2 regions of the Micromonospora sp. WMMD737 genome follow, and region 1 is predicted to be linked to the other one. Evidence: riboswitches for the same ligand, from Rfam matches in the RefSeq annotation. Region 1 holds a riboswitch; the other holds the start of a gene.

Region 1 (7,713 bases):
TTCAGGGCGGCGGTCAGCGCGCCCGGCTCGCGCATCGGGTCCGCGTACGAGGCCACCCGCGCGTCGTCGCCGACCCCGTGCAGCATCCGGCGCAGCCCGGTCGCGCCCAGCACCAGCAGCGCCTTCTCCGCCGTGCCCGGCTTGCGGAACACCGTCATGTACGCCGAGCGCGCCTTCTGCCCCGCGTCCTCGGTCAGCGCCCACGCCATGGCGGCGGGGTGCGGCACGGAGACCGCGGTCAGCGTGCGCACCCGGTCGGCGTGGTGGGCCGCGACGGCCCAGGCCACGACCGCGCCCCAGTCGTGCCCCACCAGGTGCGCCGCGTCGACGCCCAGCGCGTCGAGTACGCCCACCGCGTCGGCGACCAGCTCCGGCAGCCGGTACGCCTCGACCGCCTCGGGCCGGGCGCCCGGCGAGTAGCCGCGCTGGTCCGGCGCGTACGTGCGCAGTCCCGCGGCGTGCAGCGCGGGCACCACGTCGTCGAACTCCCCGCCGTGCTGGGGGAAGCCGTGCAGCAGCAGGACGGGCGTGCCGCCCTCCGGTCCGCCGACGCGGACCTCGAACGTGAACCCCCGGGCCTCGATCCGCATGATCGTGAGCCTACCCAGCGCCGCACCTGGCCGCCCGGGACTGCCGGGCCCACCTGTCACTCGTACTGTTGCCGGGGGACGGGCACCTGCCGCCAGGACTCCACGTCCAGGTAGGGGATCTCGGCGTCGTTGACCGGGTCGCGGGCGATGCGGTCGCTGTAGCGGCCCGTCACCTCGATCCAGGTGTCGTCGGCGAGCCCGTCGGGGGCCGCGCCGGTCAGGCCCAGCTTGACCGGCCGCCCGTCGGCGGCGCAGCAGGAGAGCACCATCCGGGCCAGCAGCGGCCGGCCGTCGGGGCCGGTGGTGACGAAGCCGGTGAGCTGGACCCGGCGCTCGCCGATCGAGGTGCCCCGGTCGAACAGGGCCCGGGAGGCGTAGTCGAGCACGGTCACCCGCACCGGGTCGCCGGCGGGCAGCGGCGGGTAGTCGGACGGCTGCTGCCGGGTGGTGACGGCGGTGCCGGCCTGCCCGGCCGCGTACGAGCCCAGGGCCGGCGGGGCGACCAGCAGCAGGCCCAGCACGGGCAGGATCAGCAGCCAGCCGACCCGCGGCTCGCGGTGTCCGTGCCCGTCATGCCCGCCGTCGCCCTCGTGCCCGGCATGCCCGTCGTCGCCCTCGTGCCCGTCGTCGCCCTCGTCGTCGGTGGCGGCGGTGGGAGCGTCGGGGCCGGGTGTGCGCCGGGGCCGCCGCCCACCGGCCGGGCCGTCGTGGTGGCCGGCGGGCGTGCGCCGCAGGAGCGGGCGCAGCTCGTAGAAGAGGGTCATGACCGCGGCGGCCACCAGCAGCAGGCCGGCGGCGATCAGGAAGGGCCGCAGCCCCTCCTTGACGTAGCGCAGGTGCAGGTCGGTGAGGCTGGCCCGGACCACCGCGCCGCCGAGCAGCAGCAGGACGACCGCCTGCGCCTGCCGGTTCACAGCAGCACCGCCCCGGTCGCGGCGGCCACGGCGACGGCCACCGCGAAGGTGGTCGGGGCGAACCGCAGCGCGAACCGCCGGCCGAAGACGCCGGCCTGCATCGAGATGAGCTTGAGGTCGACCATCGGCCCCACCACCAGGAAGACCAGTCGGGAGGTCAGCGAGAACTGCGACAGCGAGGCGGCGACGAAGGCGTCCGCCTCGGAGCAGAGGGAGAGCAGCACGGCGAGCACGGCCAGCGCGAGCACCGACAGCACCGGCTCGTCGGCGAGCGTCTGCAACCAGCGCTCCGGCACCACGACGTTGATCGTGGCGGCGGCCGCCGCGCCGATGACCAGGAAGCCGCCGGCGTGCGTGACGTCGTGCCGGACCGCCCCCCAGAACGCCTGCCCGCGCGGGCCGCCGTCCAGCTCCGGCCGGCGCGGCAGCCGGATCCAGTCGGCCCGGCCGAGGCGCAGCCACAGCCAGCCCATGACCATCGCCACGAGCAGGCTCGCGACGGCCCGGCCGAGGACCATCGCCGGGTCGTCGGGGAAGGCCACGGCGGTGGCGGTCAGCACGATCGGGTTGATCGCCGGGGCGGCGAGCAGGAACGCCAACGCGGCGGCCGGGGTGACCCCGCGCCGGATCAGCGATCCGGCGATCGGCACCGCCCCGCACTCGCAGCCGGGCAGCACCACGCCGGCCGCGCTGGCCACCGGCACCGCGAGCGCGGGGTGCCGCGGCAGCGCCCGGGCCCAGAACGACCGGGGCACGAAGACGGCGATCACCGCGGAGAGCAGCACCCCGAAGACCAGGAACGGCACCGCCTGCACCATGACCGAGACGAAGACGGTGGTCCAGGTCTGCAACCGGGGCGCGGAGAGGGCCCGGGCGAGCGGCTCGCGGAAGACGACCAGCAGGATCAGCAGGCCGGCGAGGACCTCCACCGACCCGACCCGCCGGTCCGGGCCGCGGGGCGCCGCCGGCTTCTCCTCGCGTACGCCCGGGGCGGCCACGCCCACCGCGCCCGGGTGCGACCCGTCCGGCGCGCGGCGGTCAGCCTCGGATGTCACGTACGTGTCCCTCTGCCGGATTCCAGTGGCCGCCCGAGGGTACCGGGCCGGCACGGACGGCGTCGATCGACCGCGCCGATGAGCTGCGGAAAGATCACTTTGCCCGATGATCTTCGAAGGTGTTAGCGTCGGGCCACAACTTCACATCCGACAGGGGAGCGCACAGCGCTGAGAGTGCGGGCACCGCCCGCAGACCCTCGAACCTGATCTGGGTAATGCCAGCGCAGGGAGTTCGGTCGACCTCCAGCCGCGTCGACGTCCGGTACGTTCCGGGCGCGGCGTGCGTCTTCTCCTGGTTCTCGTTCGGGACTGGGAGCAATCATGCGAGACAACAACACCGCCACCCGGTGGCGTACCGTCGACGTCGTCGTCGCGGCCGTGATCGCGGTGGCCTTCGGCGTCATCTTCTGGGCCTGGGGCCTGCTGTGGCGGGCCGTCGACCCGGCGTTCGCGTTCTTCCCCGCCAGCCAGGCGATCATGTACGGCGTCTGGCTGGTCCCGGCCGTCCTCGGCGGTCTGGTGATCCGCAAGCCCGGCGCGGCGCTCTTCTGCGAGGCGGTGGCGGCGACGGTCTCCGCGCTGCTCGGTTCGGAGTGGGGCGGCGTCACCATCGTCCAGGGCCTGATCCAGGGTCTCGGCGCCGAGCTGGCCTTCGCCGCGTTCCGGTACCGCTCGTTCCGGCTGCCCACCGCGCTGATCGCGGGCGCGCTGACCGGCCTCGGCGCGGCCCTGTTCGACTTCTTCGTCTGGAACACCGAGTACGCGCTGGGCAGTTACCGGATCCCCTACGCCCTGCTCACCATCGTCAGCGCCACGATCGTCGCGGGTGCCGGCGGCTGGGCCCTGACCCGCGCCCTGGCCACCACGGGCGCCCTGGACCGCTTCCCCGCCGCCCGAGACCGCACCCCGATCTGACCCGCCCACCCACCCACCCCACCCCGCGGCGCTGGCGATCATGAGGTTGACGGCGATGTCGATCTCCGTTGGTGCCGCCAACCTCATGATCGACGCCGTGGGGTGGGGTTGGGTGGGGGGGTGGGTGGGTTGGGGTTGGGGTTGGGGTTGGGTCGGGAGGGGGCGGCGTGGGGGCGGTGACGTTGCGGGGGTTCGGGTGGCGGCATGCCGGGCGGCGGGCCTGGGCCGTGCGCGGGGTCGACCTGCGCGTGGAAGCCGGGGAGCGGGTGCTGCTGCTGGGGCCCTCCGGGGCCGGCAAGAGCACGCTGCTCGCCGCGCTGGCCGGGCTGCTGCCCGAGGACTCGGGCGAGCAGGAGGGCACCGTCGAGATCGACGGGCTCGACCCCCGCAAGGGCCGGGAGCGGGTGGGCATCGTCTTCCAGGACCCGGAGACCCAGCTCGTGATGGCCCGCAGCGGCGACGACGTCGCGTTCGGGCTGGAGAACCGCGGCACCCCCGCCGAGGAGATCTGGCCCCGCGTCGACGAGGCGCTGACCCGGGTCGGCTTCCCGTACCCCCGCGACCGCCCCACCGCCGCGCTCTCCGGCGGCGAGCAGCAGCGGCTCGCCCTGGCGGGGGTGCTGGCCCTACGCCCCGGCCTGCTGCTGCTCGACGAGCCGACCGCCAACCTCGACCCGACCGGCGCGGCGCTGATCCGGGCGGCGGTGGCCGGCGCGCTCGACGCCGACACCACGCTGATCCTGGTCGAGCACCGCGTCGCCGAGGCGTTGCCCCTGGTCGACCGGGTGGTCGTGCTCGAACCCGGCGGCGGCGTCCGCGCCGACGGCACGCCCGAGGCCGTCTTCGGTACGCACGGCGACACGCTCGCCGACGAGGGCGTCTGGGTGCCCGGCCGCCCGGTACCGCCCCGCCACGCGACCGCGCCGCCCGGCGACGTGTTGCTCGCCGCCGACCGGCTCGGCCTGCCGCCCCGGCTGGCCCCCGTCGACCTGGCGGTACGCGCCGGCGAGGCGCTCGCCGTCGTCGGGCCCAACGGGGCCGGCAAGTCGACCCTCGCCCTGCTGCTGGGCGGGCTACTCAAGCCCGGGGCCGGCCGGATCGCCGCGACGACGGCACTGGCCCGTGGAGACGCCCGCACTCCACCGCACCGCTGGCGCGCCCCGGCACTGGCCCGCCGGATCGGCTCGGTCTTCCAGGACCCGGAGCACCAGTTCGTCACCAACACCGTCTTCGACGAGCTGGCGCTCGGGCCGCGCCGCACCGCCCAGCCCGAGGCGGCGGTCCGGACCACCGTCGACACCCTGCTGTCCCGGCTGCGGTTGACGAAACTCGCCGCCGCCAACCCGTACACCCTCTCCGGCGGGGAGGCGCGGCGGCTGAGCGTGGCGACAGCCCTGGCCACCGCGCCCCGCCTGCTCGTCTGCGACGAACCGACCTTCGGCCAGGACCGGCGGACCTGGCTGGAGCTGGTGGACCTCTTCGCCGAGCTGCGCGACGCCGGGCACGGCCTGGTCGCCGTCACCCACGACCCGGAGTTCGTCGCCGCCCTGGCAGACCGCCGCCTCACCCTGGAGCGCCCGTGACCAGCGTCCGAACCGCCGCACCGGTCACCCACCCAGACCGCCGCCTCACCCTGGAGCGCCCGTGACCAGCGTCCGAACCGCCGCACCGGTCACCCACCCAGACCGCCGCTCCAGCATGAGGCGGGCGTGATCAGTTTCGAGCCGGTCGCCGCGCCGGAGGCGTTGCTGGCCCGGCGCAACCCGGTGGCCAAGCTCGCCGCGGCGTTGGTGTTCTCGTTCATCCTGATCGCCACCCTGGACCCGGTGGCCCCGGCCATCGCGATCGCCGTCGAGTTGGCCCTGCTGCCGCTGTTCGGGGTCCGTTTCCGGGTGTTGGCGCGGCGGGCCTGGCCGCTGCTCGTCGGCGCGGTCGGCGTGGTGGTGACGCTGGTGCTCTTCGCCGCCGAGCGCTCCGGCCGGGTGCTGGTCGAGGCCGGTCCGGTGGTGGTCACCTCCGGGGTGCTGCTCACCGCGCTCGGCCTGGTGCTGCGCATGTTCGCGGTGGCGCTGCCCGGCGTGATCGTCTTCGCCACCACCGACCCGACCGACCTGGCGGACGCGCTGATCCAGAACGCGAAGGCGCCGGCCCGGTTCGCCATCGGGGCGCTGGCCGCGTTCCGGCTCGTGCCGCTGCTGGGGCAGGAGTGGCAGATGATCTCCATGGCGCGTCGCGCCCGGGGGGTCGAGGCCGGCCGCAACCCCCTGGCGAAGCTGCGGCTGTTCGTGTCGACGGCCTTCGCGCTGCTCGTCGGGGCGATCCGCCGGGGCACCCGGCTGGCCGTGGCGATGGACGCCCGGGGCTTCGACGCCGGGGTCCCGCGCACCGTCGCCCGGCGACAGCGCTTCGTCGCCGCCGACGGCCTGCTGATCGCCGGCGCGGCGGTGCTCGCCGGGGCCGCGCTGACCGTCAGCGTGCTGCTCGGCACCTTCCGCCCGCTGATCGGCTGACGCCGCCCGTTGGTCGGCGGGCGGGGCCGGGTGGAGGCGCATGCCCGGGTGGTCGAGCGCGTGCGGGCGGGCGGACCGGGTGGAGGCGCCGGTGACGACGGCTCCACCCGGCCGGCACCGTCAGCTGCGCCGGAAGGCGTACCGGCGGGCCTGCCCGGCCTTCTGGCCGCGCAGCGTGCCGGAGCGGCCGGCGCCGGAGACCGGCGGACCGGCCTTCGGCGCCGCCGGCCGGTCGACCGGCAGCGCCGGCACGACCGGCGCGACCGCCACCTCGTCGAGGTTGACGGGCGTCAGGTCCGCGACGGACGGCGTGGGGACGGTGGTACGGGACTTCTTCGGGTTGCGCCTGGCGGGCATCCGGTGCCTCCTCGGTCTGCGGGCCCTGCCGCACCGGAGCGACGTCCGGTGACCGGGGCCCGTCTCGTTCGGCGACCGTCACGCGACGGTCGGGCGGGATCGGGACAGCTGCCCGGGATCGACCACGAGGAGCACCGCCGTCGACGGCAGGTGCGGGATGCGGACGCCCGGGAGCACGCGGACCCGCGGCGATGCGGCGGGTCGGCTCGGAAGTGGGGCGTCAGTTGCGCATGCCCACACGCTAGCCGCCCCACCGTTCGCGCGCAGCCGAATTACCGGCGGGGTCCGCGACCGGCCGGTCGCGCCTCCGCAGAGGCCGCCCGGCAGGGTCCACGGCAGGCCGGGCACGCCTCGCGGAGGCAGGCCGCCCGGCGAAGGGTCTCGGGGCCGGTTGCGTCCCGGGGAGACCGCCCGGCGCAGGATCGTCGGGCGGCCCTCGTGCCCTTCGGGGCGACCGCCACGTGGCGGTGACGGAGTGCCCGACACGGCTCCGGGGCGCCCCGCCCGGCGATACGGTCGCACCGGCGGGTGTCGACGGCGGAGGGCGGACGGATGGCCGGGCGGGCGACAGCACGGATCGGCGTGACCGGGCTGGCGGTGATGGGCCGGAACCTGGCCCGCAACCTGGCCCGCAACGGTTTCGCCGTGGCGGTGCACAACCGGTCACCGGAGCGCACCCGCAGCCTCGTCGAGGAGCACGGGGACGAGGGGACGTTCCTGCCCGCCGAGTCGATGGCCGACTTCGTCGCGTCGCTGGAGCGGCCCCGCGCGGTCATCGTGATGGTCAAGGCGGGCGGTCCCACCGACGCCGTGGTCGACGAGCTGGTCCCGCTGCTCGACGCGGGCGACATCGTCGTGGACTGCGGCAACGCGCACTTCGCCGACACCCGACGGCGGGAGGAGGCGCTACGGGCCCACGGCCTGCACTTCGTCGGCACCGGCGTCTCCGGTGGCGAGGAGGGCGCCCTGCGCGGCCCGAGCATCATGCCGGGCGGATCCGCGGAGTCGTACCGCACGCTCGGGCCGATCTTCGAGCGGATCGCCGCCCAGGTGGACGGGGTGCCGTGCTGCCGGCACATCGGGCCGGACGGCGCCGGGCACTTCGTCAAGATGGTGCACAACGGCATCGAGTACGCCGACATGCAGCTCATCGCGGAGGCGTACGACCTGCTGCGGGCCGGACTGGGCGCGCAGCCGGCGGAGATCGCGGAGACCTTCCGTGGCTGGAACTCCGGTGAGCTGGAGTCCTTCCTGATCGAGATCACCGCCGACGTGCTGGCGCACACCGACGCGGCCACCGGGCGGGCGTTCGTGGACGTCGTGCTGGACCGCGCCGAGCAGAAGGGCACCGGCCGCTGGACGGTGCAGAGCG
Region 2 (7,713 bases), 860 kb from region 1:
CGTGATCCCCGCCGTCCCGGGCGACCGCCTCCGCGCTGTCGGCGGCGTGGTCCGGGCGGCGGGCATAGGGTGGATCTCGTGACTGAGATGACCTACCGCCGGTTGGGTGACTCCGGGCTCGTGGTGTCCGTGGTCGGCGTCGGCTGCAACAACTTCGGCCGCAAGCTCGACCTCGACGGCACCCGGGCGGTGGTCGACGCCGCGCTCGACGCCGGGATCAACTTCTTCGACACCGCCGACATCTACGGAGAGCCGCAGGGCGGCTCCGAGGAACTGCTGGGCCAGGCGCTCAAGGGCCGGCGCGACGACGTGGTGGTGGCCACCAAGTTCGGCATGGACATGAACGGCATGAACGGCCCCGACTTCGGCGCCCGGGGCGCCCGCCGCTACATCGCCCGGGCGGTGGAGGCGTCGCTGCGTCGGCTCGGCACCGACCACATCGACCTGTACCAGATGCACGAGCCGGACCCGGGCACCCCGATCGACGAGACGCTCGCCGCGCTCGACGACCTCGTCCGCGCCGGCAAGGTCCGCTACCTGGGCAACTCCAACTTCGCCGGCTGGCAGATCGCCGACGCCGACTGGGTGGCCTCGTCGAACGGCCGGTCCCGGTTCATCAGCGCACAGAACCACTACAGCCTGCTGGAGCGCGGCGTCGAGGCCGAGGTGGTGCCGGCGTGCGAGCGCTTCGGCCTCGGGCTGCTGCCGTTCTTCCCGCTCGCCAACGGGCTGCTCACCGGCAAGTACAAGCGCAACGAGAACCCGCCGGCCGGCAGCCGCCTCGCCGGTGGCGGCCGGTACGCCGAGCGGCTCGCCGCCGCCGACTGGGACACCATCGAGGCGATCGAGGCGTACGCCGCCGAACGGGGGCTGTCGATGCTCCAGGTGGCGATCGGCGGACTGGCCGCCCAGCCGGCGGTGACCTCGGTGATCGCCGGCGCCACCACGCCCGAGCAGGTACGCGCCAACGCGGCGGCGGGCACCTGGCAGCCCACCGACGAGGACCTCGAAGCCCTGCGCGCAACCTTCTGAGCCCCACCCGCCCGGGCACCGCGGCACCGGGGCGGTGCGCCACTCGTCACCCGCCCCACCGTTGGCTGTGGGTTCTGTGGGTGGCTGAGTGGAACGTCACAGGTGTCACCTGGCCTCGGAGACACCCGTGACGTTCCACCGGTGCCCGGTGCCCGGTGCCGGTGCCGGTGCCCGGTGCCTGGTGGCGGTGCCCGGGGCGGGGGCAGACCTCTACCGCACCCGTCGGTGGAACGTCATGGGTGTCAAGGGGCGGTGAAGGCACCCATGGTGTTCCACCGGCCGGCCGCCGGGCCTCTCCACCACCGGGCCACCGCCGGCCACCGGCCACCGGCCACCGGCCACCGGCCACTTACCGGCTACCGGGCTGGCCTGTTACCGGGCGGCCGGTTGCCGGTGGCTTGGCGGTGGGGGGTCAGGCGGTGGGGTGGCGCTCGCGGAGGGCCTGGCTCACCAGGGCGGCGGTGCGGGTGGGGTGTCGGAGCACGTCGTCGGCGGTGAAACGGAGGACGATCCAGCCGGCCGCGCGCAGGGCGTTCAGCCGGGCGACGTCCTGGCGGAAGTGGGCGCGCTCGCGGTGGTGGTCGCCGTCGTACTCGACCGCGACGCGCAGGGTCGGCCACGCCAGGTCCACCCGGCCGACGAAGCGCCCGTCGGCGTCGCGCACGTCGTGCTGGGCGATCGCGGGCGGCAGTCCCGCGTCGAGTAGGAGCAGCCGTAGGCGGGTCTCCATGGGGGACTCGGCCAGCGGCTCCGCCAGCGCCAGGATCTCCCGCAGCAGGGGCAGGCCGGGCCAGCCTGGCCGCGCGTCGGCGTACGCGCGTAGTGCGGCAAGCTTCACCACCCGGCGGTGCAGCAGCGCATCGACGGCGACCAGGGCCTCGTCCCGGGGGGCCTGGCGGCCCAGGTCGAAGGCGGTGCGCAGGGGAGTGGTGACGGGCAGCCCGCCGAGGCGGGTGCGATCGGAACCCGGCACCACCGACCGGTGCACCCGAAGACGGGAGTGGGCGCGCATCCGCACGGCGCGTGGCAGCAGCACGGTGACGGGCGCATCCCGGCGCAGCAGGTCGACGCCCCACAGGTACGCGGCGCTGCGGCCGGCGATCGCCCCGCCGTACGGCAGCGACAGCGCGACCGCGTCGCACCACATCCGGTGGTCGTCGGCGCGGTAGCCGTCACGGTGCACGTGGACGTCGGGCAGGAGGCGCTGCCAGGACGGCCCGCGCAGCATCGTCCAGGTCAGGAGGCCGTCGGCGATGGCGGCGCTGGCCCGGAACGGCAGGAAGGCCAGGCGGGGTGGTACCCGGGCGGCGGAGGGCATCCGGACAGCATCGCGTGACGGGACGGTCACGCGCCGCCCCGTCCCTCGGCTTCGGGCGGTCGATGTGAAATCCGCGTCCCGACCTTGGCGGATCCGGCGATCCGTCGTACGGTGACACCCGCAAGTGACCCACGGGAGCCCGGTGGACCGGGCTGAGAGGGGGGCTGTCAGCCCCCGACCGTCGAACCTGATCCGGGTAATGCCGGCGCAGGGAGGAGTGTTGCCGTGCCGTCCCTCGGGCGACTGCATCTCATCACCGACACCCGACCCGGGCGGGAGCCGCTCACCGTGCTGCGGGCCGCCCTCGCGGTGGCCCGCGCGGAACTGGTCGTGCAGGTCCGCGTGGAGGACGACGCCACCGACCGGGAGGCGTACGACCTGACCCGCCGGGTGGTCGCGCTCTGCGCCCCGTACGACGTCACCTGCCTGGTGAACGACCGGCTGCACGTGGCGCTGGCGGTGGGCGCCGCCGGTGGGCACGTCGGCGCGGACGACCTGCCGGTCGGGGCGGCCCGCCGGGTGCTCGGCGCGACCGCCGTGCTCGGCGCCACCGCCCGCGAGCCGGGGACGGCCGCCGAGGCGGTCGCCGCCGGGGCCAGCTACCTGGGCGTGGGCCCCTGCCACGCCACCGGCACCAAGGCGGGGCTGCCGGCGCCGATCGGCCCGGCGGGGGTACGCGCCGTCGCCGACGCCGTGGACGTGCCCGTCGTCGCGATCGGCGGCGTGACCGCCGCGAAGGTGCCCGCGCTGCTGGCCGCCGGCGCGTACGGGGTGGCGGTGGTGGGGGCGCTCTCCGGGGCGGCGGATCCGGGTCGGGCGACGGCGGAGCTGCTGGGAGCGCTGGGGTGCTGAACCGACCGGACGTCGCCGTGGTGGGGGCGGGACCGGTCGGGCTGGCGATCGCCTGGCGCTGCGCGCAGCGCGGACTGCGGGTCGTCGTGCACGATCCCGCCCCGGGCTCCGGCGCGTCCCACGTCGCCGCCGGGATGCTCGCCCCGGTCGCGGAGGCGTACTTCGGCGAGCACGAGCTGACCGGGCTGCTGACCGCCTCCGCCGCCCGCTGGCCGGCCTTCGCCGCCGAGCTGACCGCCGCCACCAGCGTGGACGTCGGCTACCGGACCGAGGGCACCCTGATGGTCGGGCTGACCGCCGACGACCTGGCCGAGGCGCGCCGGCTGTGGGCGTACCAGCAGGGGATCGGACTGCCGGTGACGCCGCTGCGCCCCACAGCGCTGCGGGACCGCGAGCCGGCGCTGGCGCCCCGGGTGCGCGGCGGCGCGTTCGCCGCCACCGACCACCAGGTCGACCCGCGCCGGCTCGTGCCCGCGCTGCGCACGGCCGCCGAGCGGGCCGGCGCCACGCTGGTGCCCGCCGCCGTGCGCTCCCTGTCCGACGTGGACGCCGCGGTCACCGTGGTCGCGGCCGGCTGCGGCGCGGAGGCCCTGACGGGGCTGCCCGTGCGGCCGGTGAAGGGGCAGGTGGTCCGGCTCCGCGCGCCCGGCGGCGGCGCGCCGGGCTTCCGGCACGTCATCCGGGGGTACGCCGACGGCGAGCACGTCTACCTCGTGCCCCGCGCCGACGGGGAGGTGGTGGTGGGCGCGACCGTCGAGGAGCGCTCCGACACCGACGTGTCCGCCGGGGCGGTGCTGCGCCTGCTCCGCGCCGCCGTCGACCTGCTGCCCGAGCTGGCCGAGTACGACCTGGTGGAGACGCTCGCCGGCCTGCGCCCCGGCACCCCCGACAACGCCCCGATCCTCGGCCCGCTGCCCGGCCGGCCCGGCGTGCTCGCCGCCACCGGGCACCACCGGCACGGCATCGTGCTCACCCCGGTCACCGCCGACCTGATCGCCGAGCTGGTCGCCACGGGTGCGGCGAGCCCGCTGCTCGCCCCCTTCACCCCGGCCCGGTTCGGTCACGACTTGTCCGTATCCGAGGAGGAGCACACGTGGAACTGACGGTGAACGGGGCCGGGCGCAGCCTGCCCGGCGGCTCGACCGTGGCGGACCTGGTCCGCGCGGTCACCGATCAGCAGCGCGGCCTCGCCGTCGCGGTCAACGGGGAGGTGGTGCCGCGTACGGGCTGGCCGGTGACCGTGCTGCGCGACGGCGACCGCGTCGAGGTGCTCAGTGCCGCGCAGGGCGGGTGACGCGGTGAGCTTCGACCTGGGCGGCGTGAGCTTCACGTCCCGGCTGATCCTCGGCACCGGCGGCGCGGCCAACCTGCGCGTGCTGGAGGACGCCATCCGTGCCTCCGGCACCGAACTGGTCACCCTGGCCCTGCGCCGCGTCGACACCGCCCCCGGCACCGCCGGCGGGCTGCTGGATCTGCTGGACCGGTGCGGCGTACGGCTGCTGCCGAACACCGCCGGCTGCTACACGGCGGGCGAGGCGGTCAAGGTGGCGCACCTGGCCCGGGAGGCGTTCGGCACGGACTGGGTGAAGCTGGAGGTGATCGGCGACGAGCGCACGCTGCTGCCCGACGGGGTGGAGCTGCTGCGCGCCGCCGAGGAACTCGTCGACGACGGGTTCGTGGTGCTGCCGTACACGTCGGACGACCCGATCCTGGCCCGGCGGCTGGCCGACGTCGGCTGCGCGGCGGTGATGCCGGCGGGCGCCCCGATCGGCTCCGGCCTGGGCGTGTCGAACCCGCACCACATCCGGCTGATCAGGCAGGGCGTCGACGTGCCGGTGATCCTGGACGCCGGCATCGGCACCGCCTCGGACGCCGCGCTGGCCATGGAGCTGGGCTGCGACGCGGTGCTGCTCGCCAGCGCCGTCACCCGCGCCGCCGACCCCGTGGCGATGGCCACCGCGATGCGGTACGCGGTCGAGGCGGGGCGGCTCGCGTACGGGGCGGGCCGGATCGCCCGCCGCTTCCACGCGCTCGCCTCCACCCCGGACGAGGGACGGCCGGACCTGTGACCCGCCCCGCCCCCGGCCCCGGTTCCGCTTCGCCCCCGGCCGCCGCGCCGGCGCCGACTTTGGATCTTGGTGGGGAAGAGCCCCTGGAGGGGCCGTTTCCTACCAAGATCTCGGGCGGGCCGGCCGGCGTCCTGCTGCTGACCGACCGGCGGCAGGCTCGGCGGCCGTTGGCCGAGGTCGTTGCCGGTGCGGTGGCCGGGGGAGTGCGGTGGGTGGTGCTGCGGGAGAAGGACCTCCCGCGGGCCGAGCGCGTCGCCCTCGCCACCGAGCTGCGCGCGATCCTCGCCGAGGCGGGCGGCATCCTGATCGTCGCCGGTCCCGACCCGCTCGACGGCGACACGGTGCACCTGCCGTCGGCAGGGCCGTACCCACCGCCGCGCCTCGGCCTGGTGGGCCGCTCCTGCCACGACCTGGCGGAGCTGGCGCGACTGACCACCGAGGACTACGCGACCCTCTCGCCCGTCTACCCGACCAGCACCAAGCCCGGCTACGGCCCACCCCTGCGCCCGGACGGACTCAGCACGCTGATCGCGGCCAGCCCCGTGCCGGTCCTGGCGCTCGGCGGAGTGCAGAGCCCGGACCAGGTGGCCGCCTGCGTCGAGGCGGGAGCCGTCGGCGTGGCGGTGCTCGGCGCGATCATGCGAGCCGACGACCCCGAGACAGCAGCAGCCACCCTCACGGCAGCCGCCAACGCGGCGAGCCGGACCGGACATGGCAGCTCGGATTTTGGTGGGACGACGCGCAGCCGGCGGGACCGCACGGAGGTCTCCGGGACGGGGCTGCGGCCGACCGTGCCCACGGAGGGATCAAGCCTGACCGCCCGGAGTGGGCACGGTCGGCCGCAGCCCTCAACCGCGACCACCCCGCAGGCCCGGCGCGAGATCCCGTACGCCATCACGGAAGAGGAACGATGACCCCGACGACCGTGCTCACCATCGCCGGCTCCGACTCCGGCGGCGGTGCCGGCATCCAGGCCGACCTGAAGGTCTTCGCGGCCCTCGGCGCGTACGGCACCAGCGTGCTCACCGCGGTCACCGCGCAGAACACGAGGGGCGTCGACGCCGTGCTGCCGCTGCCGCCGCGCACCGTCACCGAGCAGCTGGACAGCGTGCTCGCCGACTTCACCGTCCGCGCCGTCAAGACGGGGGTGCTCGGCACCCCGGCGGTCGCCGACGCGGTGGCGGACGCCGCCAGACAGGGCCGGCTGCCGCACCTCGTCGTCGACCCGGTGCTCGTCGCCACCAGCGGGCACCGGCTGGGCGTGGTCGCCGCCGTGGAGCGGCTGTTGCCGTACGCGCGGGTGGCGACGCCGAACTGCGCGGAGGCCGCGGCCATCACCGGACGCCCGGTGACCACGGTCGAGGAGATGGTGGCCGCCGCCGAGGCGCTGGCGGCCGGCGGGCCGGCGCACGTGGTGGTGACCGGCGGCGACGTGGACGCCGACGGTGAGGCGGTCGACGTGCTGCACGGCGGCGGCGTCACCACCCTGCTGCGCGCGCCGCGGGTCGACACCCGGCACAACCACGGCACCGGGTGCTCGTTCTCGGCGGCGGTCGCGGTCCGGCTGGCGCGCGGCGACGAGGTGCCGACGGCGGTCGCCGCCGCCAAGGAGTACGTCCTCCGCGCGCTGACCGGCGCGCGGCACTGGGAGCTGGGCGCGGGACGCGGCCCGCTGGACCACTTCGGCTGGTCCGCTTGATCACCAGGGAGGCTGTCATGCAGGCACGTCGCAAGGTTTACGTGGAGGGGTCCCGGCCGGACGTGCGGGTGCCGTTCGCCGAGGTGGAACTGACCGGCGACAACCCGCCGCTGCGGCTCTACGACACCTCCGGCCCCGGCTCCGACCCGGAGGTCGGGCTGCCGCCGCTGCGTGCGGCATGGATCGCCGAGCGCGGCGACGTCGCACCGGTGCGGGGCGCGGGCACCCCGCTCGCCGGCGCGGACGGCCGCCGCCCCACCCAGCTCGCGTACGCCCGGGCGGGTGTGGTGACGCCGGAGATGGAGTTCGTGGCGGTGCGGGAGGGGATGGCGCCGGAGTTCGTCCGGGACGAGATCGCCGCCGGACGGGCCGTGCTGCCGCTCAACGTCAACCACCCCGAGTGCGAGCCGGCCATCATCGGCAAGGCGTTCCTGGTGAAGGTGAACGCCAACATCGGCACCTCGGCGGTCTCCTCCTCCGTCGCCGAGGAGGTGGAGAAGCTGACCTGGGCCACCCGGTGGGGCGCGGACACCGTGATGGACCTGTCGACGGGTAAGCGGATCCACGAGACCCGTGAGGCGATCGTGCGGAACTCGCCGGTGCCCATCGGGACCGTGCCGATCTACCAGGCGCTGGAGAAGGTCGGCGGCGACCCGGTCAGGCTGAGCTGGGAGGTGTTCCGGGAGACCGTGATCGAGCAGGCCGAGCAGGGCGTCGACTACATGACGGTGCACGCCGGGGTG

What was found. A riboswitch is a leader RNA that binds a small molecule or an ion and turns the genes downstream of it on or off. The one in region 1 is predicted to bind thiamine pyrophosphate.
Region 2: another riboswitch for thiamine pyrophosphate. It lies ahead of thiE (thiamine phosphate synthase); the one in region 1 lies ahead of ACN27A_RS13745 (ECF transporter S component).

The regions. Positions count from the first base shown of each region.
Region 1 is NZ_JBMHMH010000001.1:3,222,482-3,230,194, forward strand. Features, by position in the region: gene ACN27A_RS13730 (alpha/beta fold hydrolase) at 1-590, opposite strand, end outside; gene ACN27A_RS13735 (TIGR03943 family putative permease subunit) at 647-1,504, opposite strand; gene ACN27A_RS13740 (permease) at 1,501-2,502, opposite strand; TPP riboswitch at 2,702-2,807, shown strand; gene ACN27A_RS13745 (ECF transporter S component) at 2,881-3,474, shown strand; gene ACN27A_RS13750 (ABC transporter ATP-binding protein) at 3,642-5,057, shown strand; gene ACN27A_RS13755 (energy-coupling factor transporter transmembrane component T family protein) at 5,184-5,984, shown strand; gene ACN27A_RS13760 (hypothetical protein) at 6,105-6,341, opposite strand; gene gndA (NADP-dependent phosphogluconate dehydrogenase) at 6,894-7,713, shown strand, end outside.
Region 2 is NZ_JBMHMH010000001.1:4,083,072-4,090,784, reverse strand. Features, by position in the region: gene ACN27A_RS17715 (ABC-F family ATP-binding cassette domain-containing protein) at 1-5, shown strand, start outside; gene ACN27A_RS17710 (aldo/keto reductase) at 70-1,032, shown strand; gene ACN27A_RS17705 (endonuclease domain-containing protein) at 1,445-2,350, opposite strand; TPP riboswitch at 2,473-2,581, shown strand; gene thiE (thiamine phosphate synthase) at 2,576-3,202, shown strand; gene thiO (glycine oxidase ThiO) at 3,196-4,305, shown strand; gene thiS (sulfur carrier protein ThiS) at 4,296-4,496, shown strand; gene ACN27A_RS17685 (thiazole synthase) at 4,501-5,271, shown strand; partial or broken gene ACN27A_RS17680 (thiamine phosphate synthase) at 5,379-6,044, shown strand; gene thiD (bifunctional hydroxymethylpyrimidine kinase/phosphomethylpyrimidine kinase) at 6,182-6,970, shown strand; gene thiC (phosphomethylpyrimidine synthase ThiC) at 6,988-7,713, shown strand, end outside.